Regions from separate parts of the Peribacillus sp. FSL K6-1552 genome, predicted to be linked through region 2. Evidence: riboswitches for the same ligand, from Rfam matches in the RefSeq annotation. Region 2 holds a riboswitch; the other holds the start of a gene.
What was found. Region 2 has a riboswitch for glycine ahead of NST21_RS03050 (amino acid permease). Riboswitches for the same ligand answer to the same signal wherever they lie in the genome.
Positions count from the first base shown of each region.

Region 1: linked by a shared signal. The riboswitch ahead of NST21_RS15075 (amino acid permease) and the one ahead of NST21_RS03050 (amino acid permease) in region 2 are both predicted to bind glycine.

Region 1 covers NZ_JBBOST010000001.1:3,134,370-3,139,916, forward strand. The annotation lists gene NST21_RS15075 (amino acid permease) at 1-1,389, opposite strand; glycine riboswitch at 1,755-1,811, opposite strand; glycine riboswitch at 1,815-1,917, opposite strand; gene NST21_RS15080 (DMT family transporter) at 2,391-2,711, opposite strand; gene NST21_RS15085 (DMT family transporter) at 2,752-3,081, opposite strand; gene NST21_RS15090 (Cof-type HAD-IIB family hydrolase) at 3,111-3,983, opposite strand; gene NST21_RS15095 (DeoR/GlpR family DNA-binding transcription regulator) at 4,116-4,898, opposite strand; gene NST21_RS15100 (ABC transporter ATP-binding protein) at 4,926-5,547, opposite strand, start outside.
Region 2 covers NZ_JBBOST010000001.1:649,630-655,176, forward strand. The annotation lists gene NST21_RS03040 (sodium:solute symporter family protein) at 331-1,797, opposite strand; gene NST21_RS03045 (DUF3311 domain-containing protein) at 1,794-1,994, opposite strand; gene NST21_RS03050 (amino acid permease) at 2,183-3,523, opposite strand; glycine riboswitch at 3,703-3,781, opposite strand; gene NST21_RS03055 (ketopantoate reductase family protein) at 4,336-5,262, shown strand.

The DNA.
Region 1 (5,547 bases), 2.5 Mb from region 2:
TTAATTTTCCGCTACCTTCCCCTGATTCGCCTGATCCGCATGATTTACCTTCGTTTTCCGCATCTTATAAATCGCAATCAGCGAAATAAACCAAACAGGAGTTACGAACAAGGCAACACGAGTATCTTCCGCAAGTGCAAGCACAACAAGTACGAACGCTAGGAAAGCAAGGATCAAGTAATTAGAAATTGGATAAAATGGTAATTTAAATTTGTTCATTTTCGCTAGATCTGGCCTTGTTTTGCGGTATTTCAAATGACTGATGACAGTAATTCCCCAAATAAAGATGAAACATACTGTAGAAATACTTGTAATTAACGTAAATACTCCTTCTGGCATTAAATAGTTCAAAACAACGGAAGTTAGAATGACGACAGTTGAAAAGGCCAGTGCATTGGAAGGTACTTTACGGGCATTAAGTTTTGCAAATGGCACAGGTGCATTTTTATCTTTGGCAAGTGAGTATACCATCCGGCTTGTACTGAAGATTGCGCTGTTGCATGCCGAAGCAGCCGATGTTAGGACGACAAAATTGACGATACCAGCAGCTGCAGCGATACCAACAGCCACGAATACTTGGACGAATGGGCTTTCCGATGGGATGATTGCGTTCCACGGATAAACACTCATAATGACAATAAGTGCGCCAATGTAGAAAATTATAATCCGAATAGGAATATTATTGATTGCTTTTGGGATAACTTTCTCTGGATCTTCTGTTTCACCTGCTGTAAGTCCTACAAGTTCAATACCAACAAACGCAAACACTACCATCTGGAATGAGAGGATAAATCCATTTATTCCATTTGGGAACATACCTTCGTGGCTCCATAGATTCGTGAAACTGGCTGCGCCTGAATCTGTGGAAAAGCCTTTAATAATCATGAAAATACCGATAACTATTAGTGCTAGAATAGCGATAACTTTAATTAATGCGAACCAGAATTCCATTTCGCCAAAAAGTTTTACGGTTGCTAGATTCATAAATAGCAAAATGACAAGCGCAATTAAACCTGGCATCCACTGTGGTACGGAGGGAAACCAATACTGGGTATAAAGACCAACTGCTGTTAAGTCGGCCATTGCGATTGAAATCCAGCAAAACCAGTAGGTCCAACCGGTGATAAATGCTGCCATATTACCTAAATAGTCTTTTACAAAGTCAACAAAAGAATTATATTCCAAATTGGTTAAGAGTAGTTCTCCAAGTGCGCGCATGATTAAAAAGCAAATTACGCCTGTAATCATGTAAGCAAATAAAATCGATGGTCCTGCTAAGTGAATAGATTTTCCTGCTCCGAGAAATAATCCCGTTCCAATTGCCCCGCCAATAGCGATTAGTTGTACGTGCCTGTTTTTTAGGCCTCTCGACAATTTTTGTTCCTGCATATGATTTCCCACTCCCTAATTTCCAGATAATTGAATAATAATATTCCGATAAAATTTTGACATATTATTATTCAATCCAACAAAGAAAACGCTTACAATTTTAATATAATAATACTCAATATGTTGCTGATAAATATTCTGGTTCTGGTGCAAACCTCGAAATAATCTACCAAGCTTTTGAAAAGATAAAGGTATTTCATTCAACCTATTGCAGATTCTCTCTAAGGTAAAAGTTGTAGTCAGGAAAATTGAAAAGAAAGACTCATTCTTTAATAAATTTCATAGCACAATCCTCCTTTTTTCGTTTGTGCTATCTTTCCCAGCATAAAAAGGGCAGAGGAAAGATAGGTGTTCTCCTATCTTTCCTCTGTCCTTTTACCTGAGAGTTTAACTCCTTTGGTGGCTCATGGCTCTCTCCAGAGACGCGTCCTATTGTGGTCCTTTTACCTGAGAGATTGATACCCAATTTTTTTGGGAATTGCCCCTTCGGTGCTAAACAATGCGTTTAGTCTCTCCCACAATTATCATCCGCTGATATAAAATTGCATTAACAGTTGTATAATAAATGGTTCTAATGGAAATTTCAACAAATATCTGAAAAAACTTTATTTTCAGAATTTTAAATATAGAGATAGAGCTTTCTGACAGTTCATAAATTATATGCCCCTAGTACCCCAAGTAAATTGTGAATTGAATAGGAGTAGATTGCTTTTTACAGTCGATAAACACCGTTCATAATAGTGTACTTTTACAAACTACTTATACCTTTCAAATATACATTACAGAGGATGCTATCTAGATAAAAGCATCCTCTGTTTACGTAATCATTATTATTGGAAATCATATAGAAAAACCTACAATTCAATACCGAAGTTATCTTTAATGTGCTTAATAGTTTTAGTCACCTTTTATCCAATCTTGAATAGTTTTCATCATTCTTCTCCTCCATAGGTATCGTACCTTTTTTCTTTATCTACTTATTGCCATTTTAAACCCTGACCTTAATGTCCAGAAGTCATTTTAATACCTACAGCCCCTGCAATAATACACATAATAAATAGGGTCAATCTTAAACTTTTAGGTTCATTAAAGAAGATCATTCCTGCTAAAACAGTTCCAACAGAGCCGATACTGGTCCATATTGCATAGGCAGTCCCCACTGGAATAGAAGTTAATGACAAAGAAAGAAAATAAAAGCTTAAACTCCCAAAAAAAAGACACGCTACAGAGGGAAGCAATTTTTTAAACCCGTCTGCACGTTTCAGGCTTATAACACTACCAATCTCGGCAAATCCGGCAATTAGAAGAAAAAACCAAGCCATTGAATCATCCCCTAACCTTGTATAAATCATATCATTTCCTTTAATATTTAGGTTCTGCTGGATTGATTTTTATTCCAATTATCCCCAATATCATTAAAGCCATAAAAAATACTTTTAGTGGATTAATGGTCTCTCCCAAAAAAAGCATCCCAATTACTACTGTTCCCACCGTTCCCAATCCAGTAAAAATAGCGTAACCAGTTCCTAAGGGAATTGAATGTAAAGCTTTTGAAAGTAAAAAGAAACTAAAGATTATAATAACTACCGTTACTATACTAGGTATAATTTTGGTGAATCCGTGAGAATATTTAAGACCGATCACCCAGACGATTTCCAAAAGTCCTGCCATTATGATATATATCCATGCCATTTTATCGCTCTCTCCTTCGGCATTGACACTTATTTTTGAACCACGAAGTTCTCCAAATATCGATAAATCGCATAAGCTACCCCATTCTCATCATTTTTAAGGGTTGTCGTTGTACAAACAGCTTTTATGACATCTTTCGCATTTCCCATCGCTACGCTGTATCCAACTTTCTGGAACATGGATAAATCATTGTTGCTGTCCCCGATTGCCATAGCCTGTTCTAAGGAGCCATTCACCAAAAAAGCCAATTTTTCAAGGGCCATTCCTTTTGAAGCTCTTTTACTAGTAATTTCAATGTTGTGATCAGCAGATGAAACAACCATCAACTCATCAAACTTTTTGAATTGGCTCCATGCTTCCTCTAATTTCTTTTTATCAAAAGAACATGCTAATATGTTATAGAATTCTTCCTCCTGTTTTAAGATATCATGATAGTTTTCGACTAAAACATATCCAAACTGGTCAAATTGCCTTTCCGCTACTTCAACTAATTCTTTCATATCTGTATTCAAATCGGCGCTTTTCAAACTTTTAATCTCATTATGGAAATGTTCTCTTCCCTTTTTAAGCGTATAAATGGCTTTATCAGTAAACACTTCGTAATAATAATTCCGTTCATCTAACCATTGGAGAATAGATTCGACACGATCTTTAGTTATCGTAATAGAAGAAATACACTTTCCGCTTTTGGAATGAGTGGTTGCACCATTTGTTCCGATTACAAATGGGGAAATCCCGGCTTTTTCACAAATTGTTTGAACGTCAAAATAAGCCCGTCCTGTTGAAATAACTACTTCAAAGCCTCTATCTTGGGCATATTGAATCGCCTTTTTATTTTCTTCACTAATTTCATTCTGGTCGTTTAATAATGTTCCGTCTAAATCTATCGCAATGAAACTCATGCTATATAGCCCCTTTTCTCATTCTATCTATTAAATTCTCTTTCTAGCTTTTATACCTGCTATCAATAAAAATCCAATCAAAAAAGAGAGAGAACTCCCTCATCCAACTCGATATGTCCTTTTATGGATTGACTATGCTTGAATCCAATTGATCTCCTCTAATTTTGAATGATTTCTCCATTCCTCTGGAAATGGTTGCTCGCAGACAATCACATCGACTTTTTCTAGAGGACAAACTTTACTAAATGTGTCGACACCAATTTTAGAGTAATCCGTTAGCAATATAACTTGCTTTGATACCTCGACCATCTTGCGTGAAACTAATGTTTCATGTAAATGATAATTACTAACCCCATTTTGAATGGAAACACCACCAGCTGAAATGAAGGCTTTATCAATATTAAATTGATTTAACATTTGTTCAGTGAGACCGCCGCTTATAGATTGATGCTTTGGATCAATTTGTCCTCCTAGTAATAGAATTTGTCCTGTAAACTTATTTTCATTGAGCAATTCGGTTAACACAGACGACACAGGAAGAGAATTGGTTAAAATCGTAATGTCTATTTTATTTTCGATACACTGCGCAAATTCAAGCATGGTTGTCCCTACATCAATGGCAATCACATCTCCGTTAGAAATGAGTTCTACTGCTTTTTTCCCAACCTTGATTTTCGCTTCTTGATTCACTGTTGTACGCTGTGTAAATGGAGGCTCCTCAAATTCAAAGACTTTTTTAATCGCTCCACCGTAAACCCTCTTTAAAAGTCCTTTTTCCTCTAATATCATCAAATCGCGTCGAATCGTTTCCTCTGAAACATTAAATTGATCAACTAATTCCATAACTTTTACTTTTCCCATTTTGTTAAGTTCTTTTAAAATTTCATTCTTTCTTTCTTCAGGCAAAACAGACATATTCCTTCCCCCGTGATCATTAATAATTTATAAAATAATGCATTCTTTCTTCGGTACAAGAATATGAACGCGTGCTCCTTGCTCAAACATTTTCCCTCGGTGGTGAAGATAGTCTACAAGGAAAGCGGACTCATCTGTTTCTACTTCATATCTTAAAACATTCCCTGTCATAGAAACATCTTTAATAAACCCTTTAATTCCCCAGTTCTCTTGTAAATCCAAGCTATCCTCACCAGCAGAAACTAATTGTAAAACTTCAGGACGAATGGCGACTTCATTCCCTTTTAATTCTGTGCTGCGAACAAGTTTATGGAAAACTTCCATATTACAAACATTATAATTTCCGATAAATTTTGCAACAAATGTATTGACTGGAGAAGTATAAATTTCTGATGGAGAACCGGATTGTACAACTTTTCCTTTATTCATGACAAAAATTCGATCAGACATCGTCATTGCTTCTTCCTGATCATGAGTAACAAAAATAGTTGTAATATCTAACTCTTTCTGTATTCTCTTTAATTCTTTTTGCAAACTTTTTCTAATTTTAGCATCCAATGCGCTTAACGGCTCATCCAAAAGCAGTACTTTCGGCTCCATGACAAGCGCACGGGCAAGAGCAACCCTCTGCTGTTGTCCACCAGATAAT
Region 2 (5,547 bases):
TCTATGGATTTGGGAATATGTACAATTGAGTCGTAATAATTTGATGAATTTTCAACATTATCGTTTAACATAGTAAAGAATAAAAGAATCTGCTGATTACCATGACTCATGCTGTCACTCATTACTCATGTACTAAGAGAAAAATAGACGGTTTAAGGGAGAAAAACGCCTAAAAAAGAAGCGTGTATCCTTTATGGGGTATGGAATACATAACAATCGAAAGGCTCAGTCTTTTGACTGAGCCTTTCGATTGTATAATTTACGGTGCACTTTTAATCCCCAAAAAACCACCGTCAAAGAAGTACTTCATATATCTTTAACAGATTTAGATTATTTTGCGGGATCTAACTGAACCGAGAGCTTTCTGAAAGCGAGACTTACAGTAATCATAACCAAGAAATTGACCGCCAAGGCAATGATTCCAACATTCAAATCTTTCGCTGCCTGTGGTAAGGATGGAAACAAGGTACCTATGGTTGAATGACTAAGCGTAATGTAGGTTACGATGGCCAATCCGCAGATGATCCCGGCGATCGCTCCATATTTGTTGATGGTATTAGTCTTTTTCAGGCTAAAGAGAAGAGACGGAAATAACTGTGTGATAAGACTGTATCCCATGAGAATTAATGCTGACATCGTTTCGCCGCCGTTTAAGGTAAAGTAGACTGCTATTAATGCAATAACAGGAACGAGGAACTTTGCTAATCTTACAACGTTCCGGTCGGATACTGCAGGTGCAAATTCCTTATAGACGTTTTTCGCGAGCAGTGTAGCCACACTCATTAAAAGCATGGATCCTGGTACTAATGCGGTCAGCATTCCAGCTCCGCCGATTATGCCTATAAACCATGGATCAAAGGTCTCAATAGAAAGGCGCAGCAATGAGAGGTCTGCATCTGCCCCAACGAGTCCAGGCACTTTCAATATAGCAGTAAATCCTACAAAAAAGACAAATAACAACATGAGCGTATATAACGGACTGATTATAGCATTTTTACGAAATACTTTCCCGCTGCGCGCCGAATAGACAGCGCTGAAAACTTGGGGCCACATGTAAAAACCAAATACAAGCAATATTACCGTGGAGATAAACCATGAAACACTAAGCCCCTGTTCAGGAAGCTTTAGAAAACCAGGCTTGGCTGCATTTACGGCCTCAAACATCGGTTGAAAACCACCAAAGTAATGAATAGGAAGATAAATTCCTAAGAATCCTATAATCACGATCATCATGATATCTTTAATGACTGCTGTCCAAACTGAGCCGTGTATTCCAGAAATCATAACATAAATGGTAAGGCTGATTGCTCCCATCCAGACCGCGGTAGACATTGAAATTGCTCCATAAGATGCTTCTGAAACAATAATCCCTAATCCTTTAAGTTGCACGACAATCACTGGAATCATAGATACCACACCGACAAGTGCTGCCAGAATTCCTAAACTTGGGCTCTTATACTTGCTTACAAAGAAATCAGATTGAGACATTAGACTATTTTCTTTGGCATATTTCCATATTTCCGGAAGAAGCCAATATGACAATACATAAGACAAAGTAATGTAAATAAGGACGTATAAAGCGGGTGCACCCTTACCATAAGCCCAGCCGCTGCCGCCAAGAAAGGAAAACGTCGTATAAATTTCTCCAGCCATCAATAGAAAGACGAATATAGCACCAAAACCACGGCCTCCAACTGTCCATTGTTCCAAATTCATGTCTTTTCCTTTTGAAGATCGAATACCTAAAAAGATTGATAAAAGTAAAAATCCTAAAATAATTAAGAGGGAAATATTCATTCCTGGTCACCTTCCCGATTTCTGGGGTCCAACTTATACATGATGCCCAAAATAACGGATGTAAGGACCACCCACATAGCCATCCAAAACATATTAAAAGGCATCCCTAATACATAAGGTTCTATTCTGTTAACGAACGGAAGAAATCCTAATATGCCTATAAAAGGAACTAGAGTAAGTATATAAATAATCTTCATTAATCCAACCCCTCCATTCTAAGTGAAAAGTCATTCATATCGAATTACAGTACCTTACACTATTTTAATATAAAATTTACTGTGGCTGCATTATATATTTTAGTAGCACTTCTCTGTGTTAGCAAAATAAATTGAAAAAAAGGAAGGGAGTGTCCCTTCCTTTTAATTCCTGCGACCATGAAAAATAGCTACTTTTTTTTCTGATAGTTATAGAGTACGAGTAGAAGAATGAACCAGATTGGCGTCATTAACAGTGAAAGTCGTGTAGCTTCAGCGAATAGCATAACGATTAGGATGAACAGAAATAATCCTAAAATAACGTAATTGATAAAGGGTGTAAAAGGAGCTTTGAATGTAGATTGGGCTCTCAAGTCCGGACGTTTTTTCGTATATTTGATATGTGAAATCAAGATGATGCTCCAAACCCAAATAAAACAGATGGCACTGATTGTAGTTACTATTGTAAAGGCCTGTTCAGGTATCATTTTGCTTAGCAATGCCCCTAGGGAGACGACGATTGCCGATGTAACCAAGGCATTACTTGGAACAGCATGTTTATTTAATTTTGCTAATTTTGCAGGAGCATCGTTATTATTGCTTAATGTATAAAGCATACGGCTTGTTGAAAATAAACCGCTGTTGCCGGCAGATGCAGCGGATGTCAGGACAACAAAATTGATAATCCCTGCAGCGATTGGAATGCCGATTAGTGTAAAGACTTCTACGAATGGACTGCTTGATGCATCCAGCTGTGTCCAAGGATTGACGCATAGAATGACGAGTATGGCACCTACATAGAAAAGTAAAATTCGGACCGGGATTTTATTGATGGCTGATGGTATATTTTTTTTCGGGTTAGCTGTTTCTGCTGCAGAAACACCAATTAATTCGACCCCTACAAAGGAGAAGACAACCAATTGTAAAGATAGCAGGAAGCCGGATACGCCGTTCGGAAACATGCCTCCGTGGCTCCAAAGGTTGGTGAGTGAAACGGTTCCTGTATTGGTTTTGAAGCCAATGACTAACAGGATGATGCCTACAATAATCAAGGCAATAATCGTGATGACTTTAATGAGCGCGAACCAGAATTCAAGTTCTCCAAACAATTTAACGGTCAATAGATTCAACCCTAACAGAATGACCAGGCAAGCAAGAGCTGGTATCCATTGAGGGATATTGAACCAATATTGCATATAGACACCAACCGCGATGATATCAGCCATGGCTGTCATGATCCAACAGAACCAATAGGTCCATCCGGTCACGAATCCAGCCCACGGCCCGATATATTCGGTAGCGAATTCGGTGAATGACGTATAACCGGCGTTGGATAAAAGTAATTCCCCTAAAGCCCTCATAACAAAAAATAAGGCAATCCCTATAATAAGATAGGAAAAGATAATGGAGGGGCCTGCCAATTGGATGGCTTTACCGGATCCAAGAAATAAACCGGTACCAATTGTTCCTCCTATTGCAATTAATTGTACATGGCGATTTTTTAAATCTCTTTTCAATTCCTGTTTAGCCAATTTGAGCATCTCCCGTTGTTTATGATCTTAGTCGTGTGGAGCGTGATTCTACATCTCGTGTAGCTCGTTGTTTTCACCTCGCTTATGCCATTGAATGGCAATATCTTGGATTTTGGACAATAAAAAAAGAGATTGGATACTACCAATCTCGTCAGGTTTAAGAATAACAATTCATCATTCGTTACTCTTCTGTCCTTTTGCCTGAGATTGTGAATCCTTCGGCGCTGTACTATGTACAGTCTCTCCAGAAGCTGCTCCTGCTATAGTGTGATCCATAGCATTCAACGCTTGCTAGTATGCGGTTGTAATAAATGTCCGTTTGTAGAAGAATTGAATCTTCCTTCGGTCATTTGTCATTATACTTAAATAACGTCAATATAATATTGGAATTCTATCATTGTTTATTCTATAGGTCAATATGGAAATTGGAAAGTTAGCGGGTAATGTAGTTGATGTATATCAACATTCTATAAAAGTAGTGATTGGAAAAGCCATAGTGACTGTAGCTGATAGTTAACGGGTCCACTTTAAAATCAATACAAAAAACAACAACAAATTTTGTGGTTATCGTTCCGCAGAAGAGTAGACTTCGTTTAAGCCTTAATTTGCTTTTTGGTGAAATACATGAACCAAAAGGAAGCTGTAAGGATGTTACAAACCCCTCGTGTCATTATTGGTATTTCACAATATTGTAGCTTTTCTAGGTGGTTTTTCTAATCAATTCATACCATTGAACTGGCATTTTAATCGCGACTGTTTTCCGAATAGTGTGATAATATTTAGGTAAAAAGGTGAAAGGAATTAGAGATGCTATGGCGATAAAGACAGTATCAATTGTTGGATTAGGAGCACTGGGCATTTTATATGGACATCATTTATCAAAGGAAATGCCGAAGAAGAATGTGAGGATTATTGCGGATACAGCTAGAATAAAGAGATATGTCCAGGATGGGGTTTATTGCAATGGTGAGCGTTGTGACTTTCATTATGTAACGCCTGAAGAAATAGGCGAGCCTGCAGATTTGATGATTTTTACTGTTAAATTTAGTGGATTGGAAGATGCTATTGAAGCGGTGAAGAATCAAATTGGAAAACAGACGATTATTATTTCTGCTTTGAATGGGATCACAAGTGAAGCGATTATTGGTGAGGCGTATGGAAAAGATAAAGTCTTATATTGTGTTGCACAAGGTATGGATGCTGTTAAAGAAGAAAATAAGTTGACATACGAACATATGGGCATGCTCTGCTTTGGTGAGCGGGTACCTGGATTGGTTTCAGAAAAGGTTCAGCAGGTGGCAGATTTTTTTGAAAAAATGAAGGTTCCATATGAGATAGACACGGATATGTATAAGCGGCAATGGGGGAAATTTATGCTGAATGTTGGTGTCAATCAAACTGTTGCTGTCTATAAAAGTAATTATGGTGAAATTCAACGAAATGGTCATGCAAGAGAAATGATGATTTCTGCCATGAGAGAGGTTATCGTTCTGTCAGAGAAAGAAGGAATTCATTTAACGGAAAGAGATCTGGATTATTGGTTAAGTGTATTGGATACATTAAGCCCAGAAGGAAAGCCATCCATGGCTCAAGATATCGAAGCTCGACGTTACAGTGAGGTTGAGTTATTTGCAGGTACGGTATTAAAATTAGGTGAGAAATACGGAGTGCCTACACTTGTAAACAAAGAGTTATATGATCGGATTAAACTTCTTGAAAGTCAATATATTTGCAACTAAAGTTTGACTTTTTTCTATAATAACTCCCTTAACTTTCTCTAGAACAAGGCCATTTGAACTGAGCTCAGTCTTTAAAGACTGGGTTTTCTTTGGTTGTGTTAAATTCCACCTTATCTTATTAGGGTCATGTTATTTTATTGATTTCTTAAAATACTAATATATCTAATATCACTTTTAGTGATTGAATTTTTTTATACTGGTTAGTGTTTCCTCTAGAAATACATTTGTTTTTTTACAGAATATTTATTATTATAAGATAAGATTATAAATTATGCGATATGAAAA